Regions from separate parts of the Bradyrhizobium sp. SZCCHNS1050 genome, predicted to be linked through region 2. Evidence: predicted binding sites of a transcription regulator. Region 2 holds the regulator's gene; each other region holds the start of a gene.
The links. The regulator PhoB, encoded in region 2, activates phosphate uptake and scavenging genes when phosphate is short. The targets are predictions, from matches to a motif close to TGTCATNNANCTGTCAT.

Region 1 (3,764 bases), 370 kb from region 2:
GTTCTCCGCATCGGACAGCTCGAACGGAGCCTTCAAGGTCGCGTGAAAGCCGTATTTGCGCGGGTCTGCGGTCAGCTCAGCCCAGTCTGGAACCGCGCGGACGATCTCGCTCGGAAAGCTGCGGTCATCGCCGCTCCACGCGTCGTATCCGAGCAGGCTCGCGCCGAATTCCGCCAGATCCGCCGTCGCTGGTGGAGCATAATAGATCGCATAGCGCAGAAGATTGGCCATGGTTCGCTACTCCGCCGCCATGGCACGCGCCGGCCGGGCGTTCAGCCGGTCGGTCTCGGTGAGATAGACCAGCCGGCCGGACGCGATCACGGCGACGACATGGGGGCGCAACGGCACGCGGTCGTCGACCAGAATGATATCGGCGCGGCGGCCCTCGGCGAGCGTGCCGCGGTCCGCCAGCCCGGCTGCGCGTGCAGGGCTGCCCGAGATCAGATCCCAGGCGCGCGCCAGCGGAAGAACGCCGTCGGCCGCAAGCCGGTACGCTGCCAGCAGCGGCGCTGGATAGTAGTAGTCGGAGGCCAGCACCGAGCAGAGGCCCTTGGCGATCATGTCGCTGGCCTTCGTCCACCCGGTATGGCTGCCGCCACGGACGACGTTGGGCGCGCCGAATACGATCGCGTCGTCCCCTTGAGCGGCCTCGCGCGCGGTCTCCTCATTGACCGGAAACTCTGCGATGGTCACTCCCTGGCTGCGAAACGCCTTGCGCATGGCCGGGCTGTTGTCGTCATGCGACAGCATGCGGACACCAGCCTTGCGTGCGATCTCGGCCAGCCGCGCGATCGAGGCCGGAACGGCGTCGGCGCGAGCGGCGATGCGCGCGACCAACCGGTCGAACTCCGCGCCGGGCAGGCCGGTGCGGTCGACCATGCGCTGGCGCTTGTGCGGCTTGTCCAGACTCGCCACCGTCGAATCCATGTGATCGTTGAAGGCGAACAGGTCAACGCGCCGGTCGGCGAGCCACCGGCCGATCTCCTCCTCATCGTCGAGATTGAAGGTCTCGTGACGCAGATGAAAGCGCGTGTCGGCTGCGAGCCGCGGGCGCAGCGCTTCGATCGATTCGAGCAGGCGCCGCGCATTGTCGGCGCTGCGCAGGCCCGGCTCCCATGACCAGGTCGTCGCGTGAAAGACCGTGGTGATGCCATTGCTGATGGCCTGGCGGTCGCTGTCGATCAGCGCAACGTCTGTCGGGAAATCGACCCCGGCGCGCGGCATCATCTGGCGCTCGAACGCATCACCATGAATGTCGACGATGCCGGGAAGCACGGTGAGCCCCTCCGCATCGAGTTCGAGACCCGACCGGCGTCCCGGTGTCCCGATGCCGGCGATCACGCCGCCGGATATGATCAAGGAGGTGTCGACGAAGTCGGTATCGACGAGGCAGCGGCCTCGCGAGATGGAGATATCGGTCATGGGGCGGCACTCTGCCGCACCGAGACGCGTGCGTCGAGGGCAGCCTCGTATTTGTCGAGAAACGCGGTGATCGCGAGCTTGCGGAAATCCGGCAGCGCCGCGCGCAGCGCCTCGTGATTCCAATCCCACCACGCCAGATCCAGCAGCCGCTGCTCGACCTCGCGCGGAAACCGGCGCTTGATCGGGCGCGCCGGATTGCCGGCGACGATGGTATAGGCCGCAACGTCCTTGGTGACGATGGCGCCGGCCGCCACGACCGCGCCGGTGCCGATGTTGCGGCCCGGCAGCACGATCGCGCCATGGCCGATCCAGACATCGTGTCCGATCTGGACATGATGCTCTCTCCGCCAGGCGAAGAACTCCGCATCGTCCGGCTCTCCTGGGAAATAGGCGCTGGCGCGATAGGTGAAATGGGCCTGCGTCGCCCGCTGCATCGGGTGGTTGCCCGGATTGATCCGGGTCATCGCCGCGATCGAGCAGAACTTCCCGATCCTCGTGTAGGTGATCTGGGAATCGTTGACCACATAGGAGTAGTCGCCCATCGTCACCTCCTGCAGGATGGTGCGGGCGCCTATCTCGCAATAGGCGCCGAGCGTCACGTCCTGGAGCTTGGCCGAAGGGTCAACGGTAGGTTCAATCGAAAGCGACTTGCCGGCCATCTCGCGTCCTGTCTCTACGCCTGTGAGGGTGTTGGATCTCCCTTATGACAGAGGCGTGACATCTGCATGACTGCGGCCAGCGTGTGGACGGATGTGGCGCCGCAGTGTCGCTGTCACATAACTGTAGAATCCAGACGTTAGCGATAGGCCAAAGCGAGGCGTCTGGAGAATTCAATGCTGGTGGTGGATGGCCTGACGTGCCGTTTTGGCATGAAAGCCGCAGTCGACAATGCATCCTTCTCTGTTGCACCGGGCAGCTTCGTCGGCGTGATCGGGCGTTCCGGCGCCGGCAAGTCGACCCTGCTGCGGTCCATCAATCGCCTGAGCCCGGTGAGCGGCGGCCGCATCCTCTTCAAGGATCTCGACGTGACGGCGCTGCGCGGCCGTGACCTGCGGCAGTGGCGCGCGCGCTCGGCGATGATCTTCCAGCAGTTCAATCTGGTCGGCCGATTGGACGTGCTGACGAACGTGCTGATGGGGCGACTGGCCGAAATCCCGTCGTGGCGCTCGCTGGCGCAGCTCTGGCCAGCGGAGGATGTCGCCATGGCGCTGTCGGCGCTCGAGCAGTTCGACATGGCCTCCCTCGCCGCGCAGCGCGCCGATCAGCTCTCGGGCGGGCAGCAGCAGCGCGTCGCGATCGCGCGCGCGATGGTGCAGAACCCCGAGATCATTCTCGCAGACGAGCCGATCGCCTCGCTCGATCCCCGTAACACCAAGATCGTGATGGACGCGTTGCTGCGCATCAACAAGCATTTCGGCATCACCGTCGTCTGCAATCTGCATTCGCTCGATCTGGCGCGCAGCTATTGCGATCGCCTGATCGGCATGGCGACCGGACGGATCGTGTTCGACGACGTGCCGTCGGCGCTGACGGCGCAGATCGCACGTGAACTCTACGATCTCGAGGCGGACGAGGTGATGGGTTCGATCCATCCGGCACCGGCGGCAACGGTGCCGGTACTCGGCGAAGCGGCCGTGGCCTGAGACGCGGATTTCTGCAAGCTCGAGCTTCCGCATGGCGCGGGGGCGAGACCTGTTACTTACTGCAACAAGAGGGCATGTTATGATCAATCGTCGCATCGTTCTGGCGGGCGTCGCTGCGCTGGCTTTCACGGCCTCGGCGTCAGCCGAGGACTGGAAGGCGAAGTATCCTGAGCTGACCTTCGCCGTGGTCCCGGCAGAGAACGCCTCGGGTGTCACCGAGCGCTGGACGCCTTTCGTGAACTATCTCTCGAAAGAGCTGGGCGTGAAGGTGACGCTGCGCATCGCCAACGATTATGCGGCCGTGATCGAAGGCCAGCGCGCCGGCAACATCCACATCGCGAGCTACGGTTCGGCCTCGTTCGCCCGCGCCCGGCTCACCGGGGTCAAGACCGATGCCTTCGCCAACGACATCAACTCCGACGGCAGCACCGGCTACTATTCGGTGTTCTTCGTCAAGGCGAGCAGCCCGTACCGGAAGGTCGAAGACCTCAAGGGCAAGAATCTCGGCCTCGTCGATCCGAACTCAACGTCGGGCAACAACGTGCCCCGCTTCGAGCTCAACAAGATGGGCGTGACCGACGCCGAGACGTATTTTGGCAAGGTTGTCTTCACCGGCAGCCACGAGAACGCGGTGCTGGCCCTGTCGCAGGGGACTGTCGACATCGCGGCCAACCAATGGACGAGCGACAACGACTCGAC
Region 2 (3,764 bases):
GTCAGTCAGCCCAATCACGCTCTTCACGGCAAGGCGCTTCCGGATGCGCCGGCCAAGGTGACCGCGCGCAACCTCAACTTCTACTACGGCGACCATCACGCGCTGAAGAACATCAACCTGTCGCTGGGCACCAACCGCGTCACCGCGTTCATCGGCCCGTCCGGCTGCGGCAAGTCCACGCTGCTGCGCATCTTCAACCGGATGTACGATCTCTATCCGGGGCAGCGGGCGACCGGGCAGCTGATGCTCGACAACACCAACATCCTCGATCCCAAGCTCGATCTGAACCTGCTGCGTGCCCGGGTCGGCATGGTATTCCAGAAGCCGACGCCGTTCCCGATGACGATCTACGAGAACATCGCCTTCGGCATCCGCCTCTATGAGAAGATCTCCAAGTCGGAGATGGACGACCGGGTCGAGAAGGCGCTGCGCGGCGGCGCGCTGTGGAACGAGGTCAAGGACAAGCTCAACGCCTCGGGCCTGTCGCTGTCCGGCGGCCAGCAGCAGCGGCTGTGCATCGCGCGTACCGTGGCGGTCCGGCCGGAGGTGATCCTGTTCGACGAGCCGTGCTCGGCGCTCGATCCGATCTCGACCGCCAAGGTCGAGGAGCTGATCCAGGAACTCGCCGAAAACTATACGATCGCCATCGTGACGCATAACATGCAGCAGGCGGCGCGCGTCTCCGACAAGACCGCCTTCATGTATCTCGGGGAGCTGATCGAGTTCGACGACACCAGCAAGATCTTCACCTCGCCGAGCGATCGGCGGACCCAGGATTATATCACCGGCCGGTTCGGCTGACGCCGACGACATTGTCTTCAGGAGATCATCATGGCCAGTGAACATACCGCCAAGGCGTTCGACAGCGATCTGCAGGACCTCACCCGTCTGGTATCGGAGATGGGCGGCCTCGCGGAGCGGCTGATCGTCGATTCCGTCGATGCGCTGGTGCGGCGCGACATCGCGCTCGGCCAGAAGGTGGTCGCCACCGACGCCGAGGTCGACAAGCTGCAACGCATCATCGAGGAGCGCGCCGTTCTTACCATCGCCCGGCGACAGCCGATGGCGGTCGACCTGCGTGAGATCGTCGGCGCGATGCGCGTGGCGACCGATCTGGAGCGTATCGGCGATCTCGCCAAGAACATCGGCAAGCGCGTCGCGGCGCTGGAGAGCGACTTCCATCCGCTGAAGCTGATCCGCGGGCTCGAGCACATGACCGATCTCGTGCAGTCGCAGGTCAAGACGGTGCTGGACGCCTATGCCGCGCACGATTTGCCGGCGGCGATGACGGTGTGGAAGGGCGATGAGGAAGTCGATGCCATCTGCACCTCGCTGTTCCGCGAGCTCCTGACCTACATGATGGAGGATCCGCGCAACATCTCGTTCTGCATCCACCTGATGTTCTGCGCCAAGAATATCGAGCGCATCGGCGATCACGCGACCAACATCGCCGAGACGGTGTTCTATATGATCGAAGGCCAGCAGATCATGGACAAGCGCCCGAAGGGCGACATGACGAGCTTCGCATCGACGATCCCCGGCAACTGAGAGAGACGGTTCAGACATGGGCGCCCGAATTCTGGTGGTGGAGGACGAGGAGGCGCTGACGACGCTGCTGCGCTACAACCTCGAGGCCGAAGGCTACGAGGTCGAGACCGTGGCGCGCGGCGACGAAGCCGACACGCGCCTGAAGGAGCGTGTTCCCGATCTCGTCGTGCTCGACTGGATGCTGCCGGGCCTGTCCGGCATCGAGCTGTGCCGCCGCCTGCGGGCGCGGACCGAGACCCGGCAGTTGCCGATCATCATGCTCACCGCACGCGGGGAGGAGAGCGAGCGCGTGCGCGGCCTCGCGACCGGCGCCGACGACTACATCGTCAAGCCGTTCTCGGTGCCGGAGCTTCTGGCGCGGGTGAAAGGCCTGCTGCGGCGGGCGAGTCCGGAGCGGCTGGCGACCGTGCTGTCCTATGGCGACATCGAGCTCGACCGCGAGAAACGCCGCGTGGCGCGCTCGGGGCGGCCGATCGATCTCGGTCCGACCGAATACCGCCTGCTCGAGTTCTTCCTGGAGCATCCCGGCCGCGTGTTCAGCCGCGAGCAGCTGCTCGACAGTGTCTGGGGCCGCGACATCTACATCGACGAGCGCACCGTCGACGTCCATATCGGCCGCCTGCGCAAGCTGCTCAATCCCGGCCGCGAGCAGGACCCGATCCGCACCGTGCGCGGCGCCGGTTATGCGCTCGATGATCGCTTCGCCAAGAGCGAGCAGGTGTAAGGGGCGATCGGGCGTGAGGACGCAGCAGGTGTGAGACGCGAGGCGGCCCGATTGAGGAGATCGCGGTCCGCTTTCCGCCACGCCGCCGCCGTCTTGATCGTGTCTGCTTCGTGGCCCGTCACGATGTTTCGGTCCCAGCGGACGCCCTTGATCAAGACCATCATCATATCTCTTGCCGTGCTGCTCGGCGGCGCGGCGGGCGCCACGGCCGCCGAGCTCGAAGACGCGGTCGCGGCGGCAGGCAACGGGCAGCATGCGGCGGCGATGCGACGGCTGCTGCCGCTGGCCGCCAAGGGCGATGCGCGGGCGCAGTTCGACGTCGGCTTCATGCACGCCTTCGGCTGGGGCCAACCGCGCAACCCCGCCGAGGCGCTGGCGTGGTACCGCAAGGCCGCCGATCAGGGGCTCGCTGTCGCGCAACACTATCTCGGCATCGCCTACGTCAACGGCGAAGGTGTTGCGAGCAATTACGGCGAAGCCGGCCGCTGGTTCAGCCGCGCCGCGGCGCAGGGCTTCGCCCAGTCGCAATACATGCTCGGCCTGATGCTGCTCGACGGCCGCGGTGTGAAACAGGACGTCGTGCAGGGCTATGCCTGGCTGGTGATGGCGGGCCGTAGCGGCGTGCGATCGGCCGGCCGCGACGTGCAGCGGGTCAAGTTGACCGAGCCGCAGCGCGTCCAGGCCCAGAGTGCCATTGCGGCCTGGCGGCCGAAGCCGGAATCGGCGGAGGCCGGCATCGCCGCTCCGCGTCCGGAGCAACTGCTCGGGCTCGACCGCCACATCGGCGAGGTCGTCGATCCCACCTCGTGGCCGGCGTCGTCGATCGGCGTCGTCACCGTCGCGCAATACTCGACCGGCGGCTGGTGCACCGGCACGCTGGTCGCGCCGCGCGTCGTGCTCACCGCGGCGCATTGCGTGTTCAACGGCGTGGCGCAGGTCAGCCCCGGCAACGTCCGCTTCCTGGCCGGCATGAACAGGGGCACGCCGGCGGCATCGTCGGTCGCCGACAAGCTGATCGTGGCGCCCGATTTCGTCCCGACCCGGCACGACAGATGGTCGCTCGACCGCTCGCCCGCCGATTGGGCACTGATCGTGCTGAAGGACGCGCTGCCGTCGAAGCCGGTTGAGGTCAGGGCGCTGACGCGCGAGGAATTGCAGGCTGCGACCACGGCCGGAACCATCTCCGAGATCGGCTATGGCCAGGAGCGGCGCTATTCGCCGACCGGCCAGCGCAATTGCAGCGCCGGCATGACCAAGGACGAGATGCTGCTGACGGTGCATTGCCTCGCCAATTTCGGCTATTCGGGCTCCCCCATCATGGCCGACGTCGGCGGACAGCCGGCCGTGGTCGGCATCTTCTCGGCGTTCCACGAGGAGACCCGGCTGATGTTCGCCGCCCCCGCGAGCCAGTTCGAGGCGGTCGTGCGGCGCGAGATCACGGCACAGAGTGCCTCGATGCGGTGAGCGAAGGAGGGGCGAGAGAAGAAGATGT
Region 3 (3,764 bases), 930 kb from region 2:
GATGTGTTGCGCGCGCCACCCGCGCCTGCAAATCGGACCAGCTCTCACCGCCCGGCGCCCGGATTACAGCATCGGCATGGAAGGCGTCGAGCAAGGCTTCGCCTCCGGGCTCCGCGGCGATGTCGCGATGCGTCCGCCCGTCCCAGAGGCCGAAATCGAGCTCGCTCCAATCCGCGTCGATGTCCAGCGCGCAGCCGGTCAGCCGGGCATAATCCTCCGCTGCCGCACGCGCGCGCGCCAACGGCGAGCTGACGACGCTGTGCCAGATCCGGCTCCGCGTCTGCCGCCGGAATTGATCCCAGCCGAGGTCGCTGAGCGGCGGGTCGGTACGGCCGTCGAGATGGCCGTCCCGTCCTGTCGTCCCGTGCCGCAGCAGATCGATCCGCATCAGGCTTCGCGACCCGATACGGCGGCCTCGGCGAACGTCGCCATGCCGTTGTGGAGTGCGCAGGCGAGCCGGATGATCGGCAGCGCAGTGGCGGCGCCCGAGGCCTCGCCGAGCCGCAGATCGAGGTCGATCAGCGGACGGGCACCGAGCGCGTCGAGCACGATGGCGTGGCCGCGCTCGGCCGAGCGATGCGAGAACAGCAGCCACGGACGGCAGGAGGGATTGAGGCGGACGGCGACCAGCGCCGCGACCGAGACGATGAAGCCGTCGACCAGCACCGGCCAGCGCCGCTGCGCGGCGGCGACGATCGCGCCGGCCATCGCAATGATCTCGAAGCCGCCGACGGCAGCCAGGACGTCCGCGACGGCCGCTCCCGCCGTGAGCCCGTGTCGCCCCAACGCATCGGCAATCACCGCAGCCTTCCTCGCCCGTCCGTCGGCGTCGAGCCCGGTGCCGCTGCCGACGATGTCCGCGGGCGCGCATGACAGCAGCGCAGCGGCGATCGCTGCCGCCGACGTCGTGTTGCCGATCCCCATCTCGCCGAAGATCACGAGCTGCGGCGCGTGATCGGCCTGCCGCGCCACCGCGCGCCGTCCGGCGTCGGCCGCGAACGCAACCTCCTCCGGCGTCAGCGCCGCCCCGGTGCTGAAGTCGCGCGTGCCGCGCCGCGGCTTGTCGACGACGACACCGGGCACCGGCTCATCCGCCAGCGTACCGACATCGACCACCTCGAGCGGACAGCCCAGGCTGCGCACCAGCACCGAGATCGCTGCGCCACCGGCCGCGAAGTTGTGCAGCATCTGCACCGTCACTTCCGGCGGATACGCCGACACGCCCCGCGCCGCGATGCCATGATCCCCCGCGAACAGCACCACCGGGACCCGATCGGCCCCCGGCCGCTCCAACGCCTGCAGCGCCGCCAGCTCGACCGCCACCTGCTCCAATCGCCCAAGGGCACCAATCGGCTTGGTCAACTGGGCCTGGCGTTCCAGCGCCGCCTGCCGATGGAGCTCGGACGGGGCCACACAATCAAGGCTGATCCATTCGGGAAGCACCACGGATCCTTTCAGCATCACTCGGGTTCGGGACGATTGCCACCGCGAGGCGGCCGAGACAAGCTCCGTGAGGCGCCCTATTGTCATCGAACCGTCATCGAACGTGACGACAGGTGGCTGCCACCCAGCCCGAAAGACTCTCATGGAATACTTCCGCCGCTTCACCTTCCTGTTCGCCGCTCCCGTGTTCGAGACCGACGACCTTGCGGGCGTCCGCTTCAACCAGATCATCGAGGAGATCCAGCGCTCGGGCTTCGAGGTGGTGCGCGCCCGCAAGCTGGAGGACGCCGAGATCGCCGTGCAGACGGATGCCGCGATCGGCTGCATGGTCGTCGATTGGGGCAAGAAGGGCCTGGAAGGCAAGACGGCGTCGCTGATCAACCTGATGCGCCGTCGCGGACTGGACTTCCCGATCATCCTCCTGATCCGCCGCAAGCGGTTCGAGGATCTGCCGGTCGAGGTGCTCGACTTCATCGACGGATACGTCTTCCTGTCGGAGGAGACGCCCGCCTTCATCGCCAAGAACCTGGTCAGCCGGCTGAAGCAATATGCCGAGACACTGAAGACGCCATTCTTCGGCGCGCTGGTCGACTACGCCGAGGAAGGCAACCAGCTCTGGACCTGCCCCGGGCACAATGGCGGCGTGTTCTATAGCCGCAGCCCGATCGGCCGGGTGTTCGTCGAGCATCTCGGCGAGGCCGTGTTCCGGGACGACCTCGACAATTCCGTGCTCGATCTCGGCGATCTCCTGACCCATGAGGGGCCGGCGCTGCGCGCGCAGAAGGAAGCGGCGCAGATCTTTGGCGCCGAGAAGACCTATTTCGTCCTCAACGGTACCTCGACCTCCAACAAGGTCGTGCTCGGGGCCCTGGTCACCGACGGCGACCTCGTGCTGTTCGACCGCAACAACCACAAGGCCGCCCATCACGGCGCGCTACTGATCTCCGGCGGAGTCCCGATCTACGTCCCAACGGTTCGCAACCCCTGGGGCCTGATCGGCCCGATGCGCTGGGATCTGCTCGATGAGGAGCACCTCCGGCAACAGATCCGCGACAACCCGCTGGTCAAGGATCCTGACGCCTGGCGCAAGCCGCGCCCGTTCCGCGTCGCGGTGGTCGAGCAGTGCACCTATGACGGCACGATCCACAGCGCCGAAATGATCCTGAAGCGGATCGGGCACCTCTGCGACTACATCATGTTCGACGAGGCCTGGGCGGGCTTCATGAAATTCCACCCGCTCTACGCTGGCCGCTTCGCCATGGGCCTCGGCGATCTCGGGCCCGACGCTCCCGGCATCATCGCCACGCAATCGACCCACAAGCAGCTCGCGAGTTTCTCCCAGGCATCGCAGATCCACGTCAAGGACCGCCACATCAAGGGACAGCGGCGGCGGATCGAGCATCGCCGCTTCAACGAAAGCTTCATGCAGCACGCCTCGACCTCGCCGTTCTACCCGCTGTTCGCCTCGCTGGACGTCGGCGCGCAGATGATGAAGGGCCGCTCCGGCGAGGTCCTGTGGGACGACACGATCCGGCTTGGCATCGAGTTGCGCAAGAAGATCCGGGCGATGCGCCGCGAATTCGAGGAGAAGGAGAAGGATCCGGCGCGGCGCTGGTTCTTCGAGCCATTCGTTCCGGATCGCGTATCGATCCCCGATGCGGCCAATCCCGGGGCTAGCCACGACGTGGCCTGGGAGGCGCTCTCGACCGACCAGCTCGCGACCGATGCCGCGCTGTGGCAGCTCGCGCCCGGGGCGGCATGGCACGGCTTTCCGGATCTCGCCGCTGGCTTCACCATGACCGACCCCAACAAGCTGACCCTGCTCACCCCCGGCTTCGATCGCACCACCGGCGGCTATGCCGATCACGGCATCCCGGCTCCGATCGTCGCGCAATATCTGCGCGAGAACCGCATCGTGGCGGAGAAGAACGACCTCAACTCGTTGCTCTTCCTGCTGACGCCGGGGGTCGAGGCGAGCAAGGCCGGAACCCTGATCAGCGGTCTGGTCGCCTTCAAGCGGCTCCACGATGACAACGTGCTGCTGGAGGACGCGATTCCGGAGTTCACCCGCAAGCGCTTTGCGCGTTACGGCAAGCTGCGGCTGCGCGACCTCTGCGCCGAGATGCACCGCTTCTACCGCGAGGCCGAGGTGAGCGCGCTGCAGGCGAAGCAGTTCCAGCCACAGCACTTGCCCGAGATCGCGATGTCGCCGCGCGAGGCGGCGCGTGCGTTGATGCGCAACGAGGTCGACTACCTGCCGATCGACCAGATCGCCGGGCGCATCGCGACGACGCCGTTCGTGGTCTATCCGCCGGGCATCG
Region 4 (3,764 bases), on a different contig from region 2:
AAAGTCCTCGTGGCCCGGCGTGTCCAGCAGGTTGAAGACGAGCCCTTCGAACTCGAAGGTCATCACCGAGGTGACGACCGAGATGCCGCGCTCGCGCTCGATCTTCATCCAGTCCGAGCGGGTGTTGCGGCGCTCGCCCTTGGCCTTGACCTGGCCGGCGAGGTTGATGGCGCCGCCGAACAGCAGCAGCTTCTCGGTCAGCGTCGTCTTGCCGGCGTCCGGGTGCGAGATGATGGCGAAGGTGCGCCGGCGCGCGACCTCGTCGGAGAGCGCGGAGCGGGACGGCTGTTCGGTCGTCAAACTTGTATCGGACATGAGGCGGCGGACGTCGTTTCGGGGCCAGAGAGCGGGCGATTTGATGGGAAAGGCGCGGGATCACGGCCGCCGCGCGCCCTCCATATAGGCGTTTTGCACCGCAACTCCAACCGGCGAGTTGCCCCCTCGCCCGCCCCGGATCAGTGCCGGAGCACCGACACCAGCCAGAACGTCAGCGCCGAGACGATGGCCGAGGCCGGAATCGTGAAGATCCAGGCATAGACGATCGATCCGGCCACGTTCCAGCGCACCGCCGAGGCACGGCGAGCGGCGCCGACGCCGACGATGGCGCCGGTGATGGTGTGGGTGGTCGACACCGGCACGCCGAGGAACGTCGCCAGGAACAGCGTGATGGCGCCGCCGGTCTCGGCGCAGAAGCCCTGCATCGGGTTGAGCTTGGTGATGCGCAGGCCCATGGTGCGGACGATGCGCCAGCCGCCCATCAGGGTGCCAAGCGCCATCGCCGCCTGGCACGACAGCACGACCCAGAACGGCACCGTGAACTGCTCGCCGAGATGGCCCTGCGAGTACAACAGCACGGCGATGATGCCCATCGTCTTCTGCGCGTCGTTGCCGCCATGGCCGAGCGAATAGAGCGAGGCCGAAGCGAATTGCAGGATGCGGAAGGCGCGGTCGACCGCGAACGGCGTCGAGCGCACCGAGGCCCAGGACACGATCGCGACCAGGATCATCGCCAGCACCAGCCCGACCAGCGGCGACAGCACGATCGCCAGCACGGTCTTGGACAGGCCGCTCCAGACGGTGGCCGAGATGCCGGCCTTGGCGACCCCTGCCCCGACCAGCCCGCCGATCAGCGCGTGCGAGCTCGACGACGGAATGCCGGCCGCCCAGGTGACGAGGTTCCAGACGATGGCGCCGACCAGCGCAGCGAAGATCACCTGCGCGTCGACGATCGCGGGATCGATGATGCCGGTGCCGATGGTCTGGGCGACGTGGAGGCCGAACACGCCGAACGCCACGAAGTTGAAGAATGCGGCCCAGAACACCGCATATTGCGGCCGGAGCACGCGGGTCGAAACGATGGTCGCGATCGAGTTGGCGGCGTCGTGCAGGCCGTTGAGGAAATCGAAGGCGAGTGCGACGGCGATGAGGCCGACCAGGATCGGAAGGCCGAGTTGAGCGTCCACGGCGCGGCCCTACCCTAGACCTGTTCGATCATGATCGAATTGATCTCGTTGGCGACGTCGTCGAAGCGGTCGGCGACCTTCTCCAGATGGTCATAGATCTCGGCGCCGACGATGAAGTCCATCGTGTTGGCGTTGCGGTGCTTGAGGAACAGCTCCTTCAGCCCGATGTCGTGGAGATCGTCGACCCGTCCCTCGAGCTTGGTCATCTCCTCGGTGATCGCGGTGATCATCGGCACGTTCTGGCCGATCGCCTGCAACAGCGGCAACGCCTTTCCGATCAGGTTGGCGCAGTCGACCAGCAAGGTGCCCATCTCGCGCATGGTCGGCTCGAACTCCTTGACCTCGAACAGCACCACGGCCTTGGCGGTCTGCTGCATCTGGTCGATGGCGTCGTCCATCGAGGTGATCAGGTTCTTGATGTCGCCGCGGTCGAACGGGGTGATGAAAGTGCGGCGGACAGCGGTCAGCACTTCGCGGGTGATGTTGTCGGCCTCGTTCTCGAGCTGGCTGACGCGCTGGCAATGCCTGAGGATGTCGTCGCCGCCCTGCAGCATGTCCTGCAGCGCATGGGCGCCTTGAATCACCACCTTGTTGTGGCGGGCGAACAAATCGAAAAACCGCTCCTCCCGCGGGAGGACGGCGCGAAACCAGTGCAGCATGGGACGAGATCCATCCATTCCGAAACGGGCCAGGGCCGGCCCGTCACAGAACTGTCATACTCCGGATCGCGCACCAGCAGAAGCGGTGGCCGGATCATCCACCGCTTTCTGCCCTTTCGACGATCTCTTTTCAGATCAATTACTTAGAGGGATCGCTTGAACAGATGGGCGATTTCCCCGACGACGCCGCGGCGGAAGGTGAGCACGCAGGCGACGAAGATCACGCCCTGGATCACCGTCACCCACTGGCCGAACCCGGACAGATATTGCTGCATGCCGACGATCACGAACGCGCCGACGACGGGGCCGAACACGGTGCCGAGCCCACCGACCAGGGTCATGAGCACGATCTGGCCGGACATCCCGACCTCGACGTCGGTCAGCGAGGCATTCTGGGCGACGAACACCTTCAGCGCACCGGCGAGGCCCGCCAGCGTCCCCGACAGGATGAAGGCGAGCAGCTTGTAATGGTCGGTCTTGTAGCCCAGCGAGATCGCGCGCTGCTCGTTCTCACGGATCGATTTCAGCACCTCGCCGAACGGCGAGTTGATGGTGCGGAAGATCAGCAGGAAGCCGGCGAGGAAGCCGACCAGCACGACGTAATAGAGCACCGTCGGCTTGGACAGGTCGAGGATGCCGAACATCCGGCCCTGCGGAATGCCCTGGATGCCGTCCTCGCCATGGGTGAACGGCGCCTGCAGATAGATGAAGTACAGGAGCTGCGACAGCGCCAGGGTGATCATCGCGAAATAGATGCCCTGGCGTCGGATCGAGATGTAGCCGGTGATCACCGACAGGACGAACGATCCGGCGACGCCCGTCAGGATGCCGAGCTCGGGCGGCAGCCCCCACACCTTCAGCGCGTGGGCACTGCAATAGCCGGCCGTTCCCAGGAACATCGCATGGCCGAACGACAGCAGGCCGCCATAGCCGATCAGGAGGTTGAAGGCGCAGGCCAGCAGCGCGAAGCACAGCGCCTGCATGACGAAGAACGGGTACAGCCCGGTCCACGGCACGATCGCCAGCAGCGCTGTCATGATGACGAACACGATCATCTCGTCGCGCATCGCGCGCGGGGTGATCGGCAGGGTTGCGTCGGTGATGGATGTCATGTCAGGCCGCCCGTCCGGTCAGACCCGTCGGCTTCACCAGCAGCACCAGGACCATCAGAACGAAGACCACGGTGTTGGAAGCCTCGGGATAGAAATATTTGGTCAGTCCCTCAATCACGCCGAGCAGGAAGCCGGTGATGATCGAGCCCATGATCGAACCCATGCCGCCGATCACGACCACCGCGAACACCACGATGATGATGTGCTCGCCCATCAGCGGCCGCACCTGGTTGATCGGCGCCGACAACACGCCGGCCAGCGCCGCGAGCCCGACGCCGAGGCCGTAGGTCAGCGTGATCATGCGCGGCACGTTGATGCCGAACGCCCGCACCAATGTCGGATTCTCGGTGGCCGCGCGCAGGTAGGCGCCGAGCCGGGTCCGCTCGATCAGGAACCAGGTCGCCAGACAGACGACCAGGGAGAATATGACGACCCAGCCGCGATAGACCGGCAGATACATGAAGCCGAGGTTCATGCCGCCGCGGAGCTGATCCGGGATCGCATAAGGCAGGCCGGACGAGCCGAAGAAG

Region 1: the regulator PhoB is predicted to act here: its motif matches at 2,126-2,142, upstream of phnC (phosphonate ABC transporter ATP-binding protein).
Region 3: the regulator PhoB is predicted to act here: its motif matches at 1,525-1,541, upstream of QX094_RS00270 (Orn/Lys/Arg decarboxylase N-terminal domain-containing protein).
Region 4: the regulator PhoB is predicted to act here: its motif matches at 2,164-2,180, upstream of QX094_RS28750 (DUF47 domain-containing protein).

What each region holds. Positions count from the first base shown of each region.
Region 1 covers NZ_JAUETR010000001.1:623,212-626,975, reverse strand. Annotated here, with positions in the region: gene QX094_RS02870 (DUF1045 domain-containing protein) at 1-231, opposite strand, end outside; gene QX094_RS02865 (alpha-D-ribose 1-methylphosphonate 5-triphosphate diphosphatase) at 238-1,422, opposite strand; gene QX094_RS02860 (DapH/DapD/GlmU-related protein) at 1,419-2,081, opposite strand; gene phnC (phosphonate ABC transporter ATP-binding protein) at 2,256-3,065, shown strand; gene phnD (phosphonate ABC transporter substrate-binding protein) at 3,145-3,764, shown strand, end outside.
Region 2 covers NZ_JAUETR010000001.1:989,437-993,200, reverse strand. Annotated here, with positions in the region: gene pstB (phosphate ABC transporter ATP-binding protein PstB) at 1-801, shown strand, start outside; gene phoU (phosphate signaling complex protein PhoU) at 832-1,548, shown strand; gene phoB (phosphate regulon transcriptional regulator PhoB) at 1,565-2,272, shown strand; gene QX094_RS04660 (trypsin-like serine protease) at 2,420-3,736, shown strand.
Region 3 covers NZ_JAUETR010000001.1:56,321-60,084, forward strand. Annotated here, with positions in the region: gene QX094_RS00260 (histidine phosphatase family protein) at 1-388, opposite strand, end outside; gene cobT (nicotinate-nucleotide--dimethylbenzimidazole phosphoribosyltransferase) at 388-1,443, opposite strand; gene QX094_RS00270 (Orn/Lys/Arg decarboxylase N-terminal domain-containing protein) at 1,586-3,764, shown strand, end outside.
Region 4 covers NZ_JAUETR010000002.1:932,608-936,371, forward strand. Annotated here, with positions in the region: gene QX094_RS28740 (peptide chain release factor 3) at 1-315, opposite strand, end outside; gene QX094_RS28745 (anion permease) at 456-1,463, opposite strand; gene QX094_RS28750 (DUF47 domain-containing protein) at 1,478-2,122, opposite strand; gene QX094_RS28755 (branched-chain amino acid ABC transporter permease) at 2,266-3,234, opposite strand; gene QX094_RS28760 (branched-chain amino acid ABC transporter permease) at 3,236-3,764, opposite strand, start outside.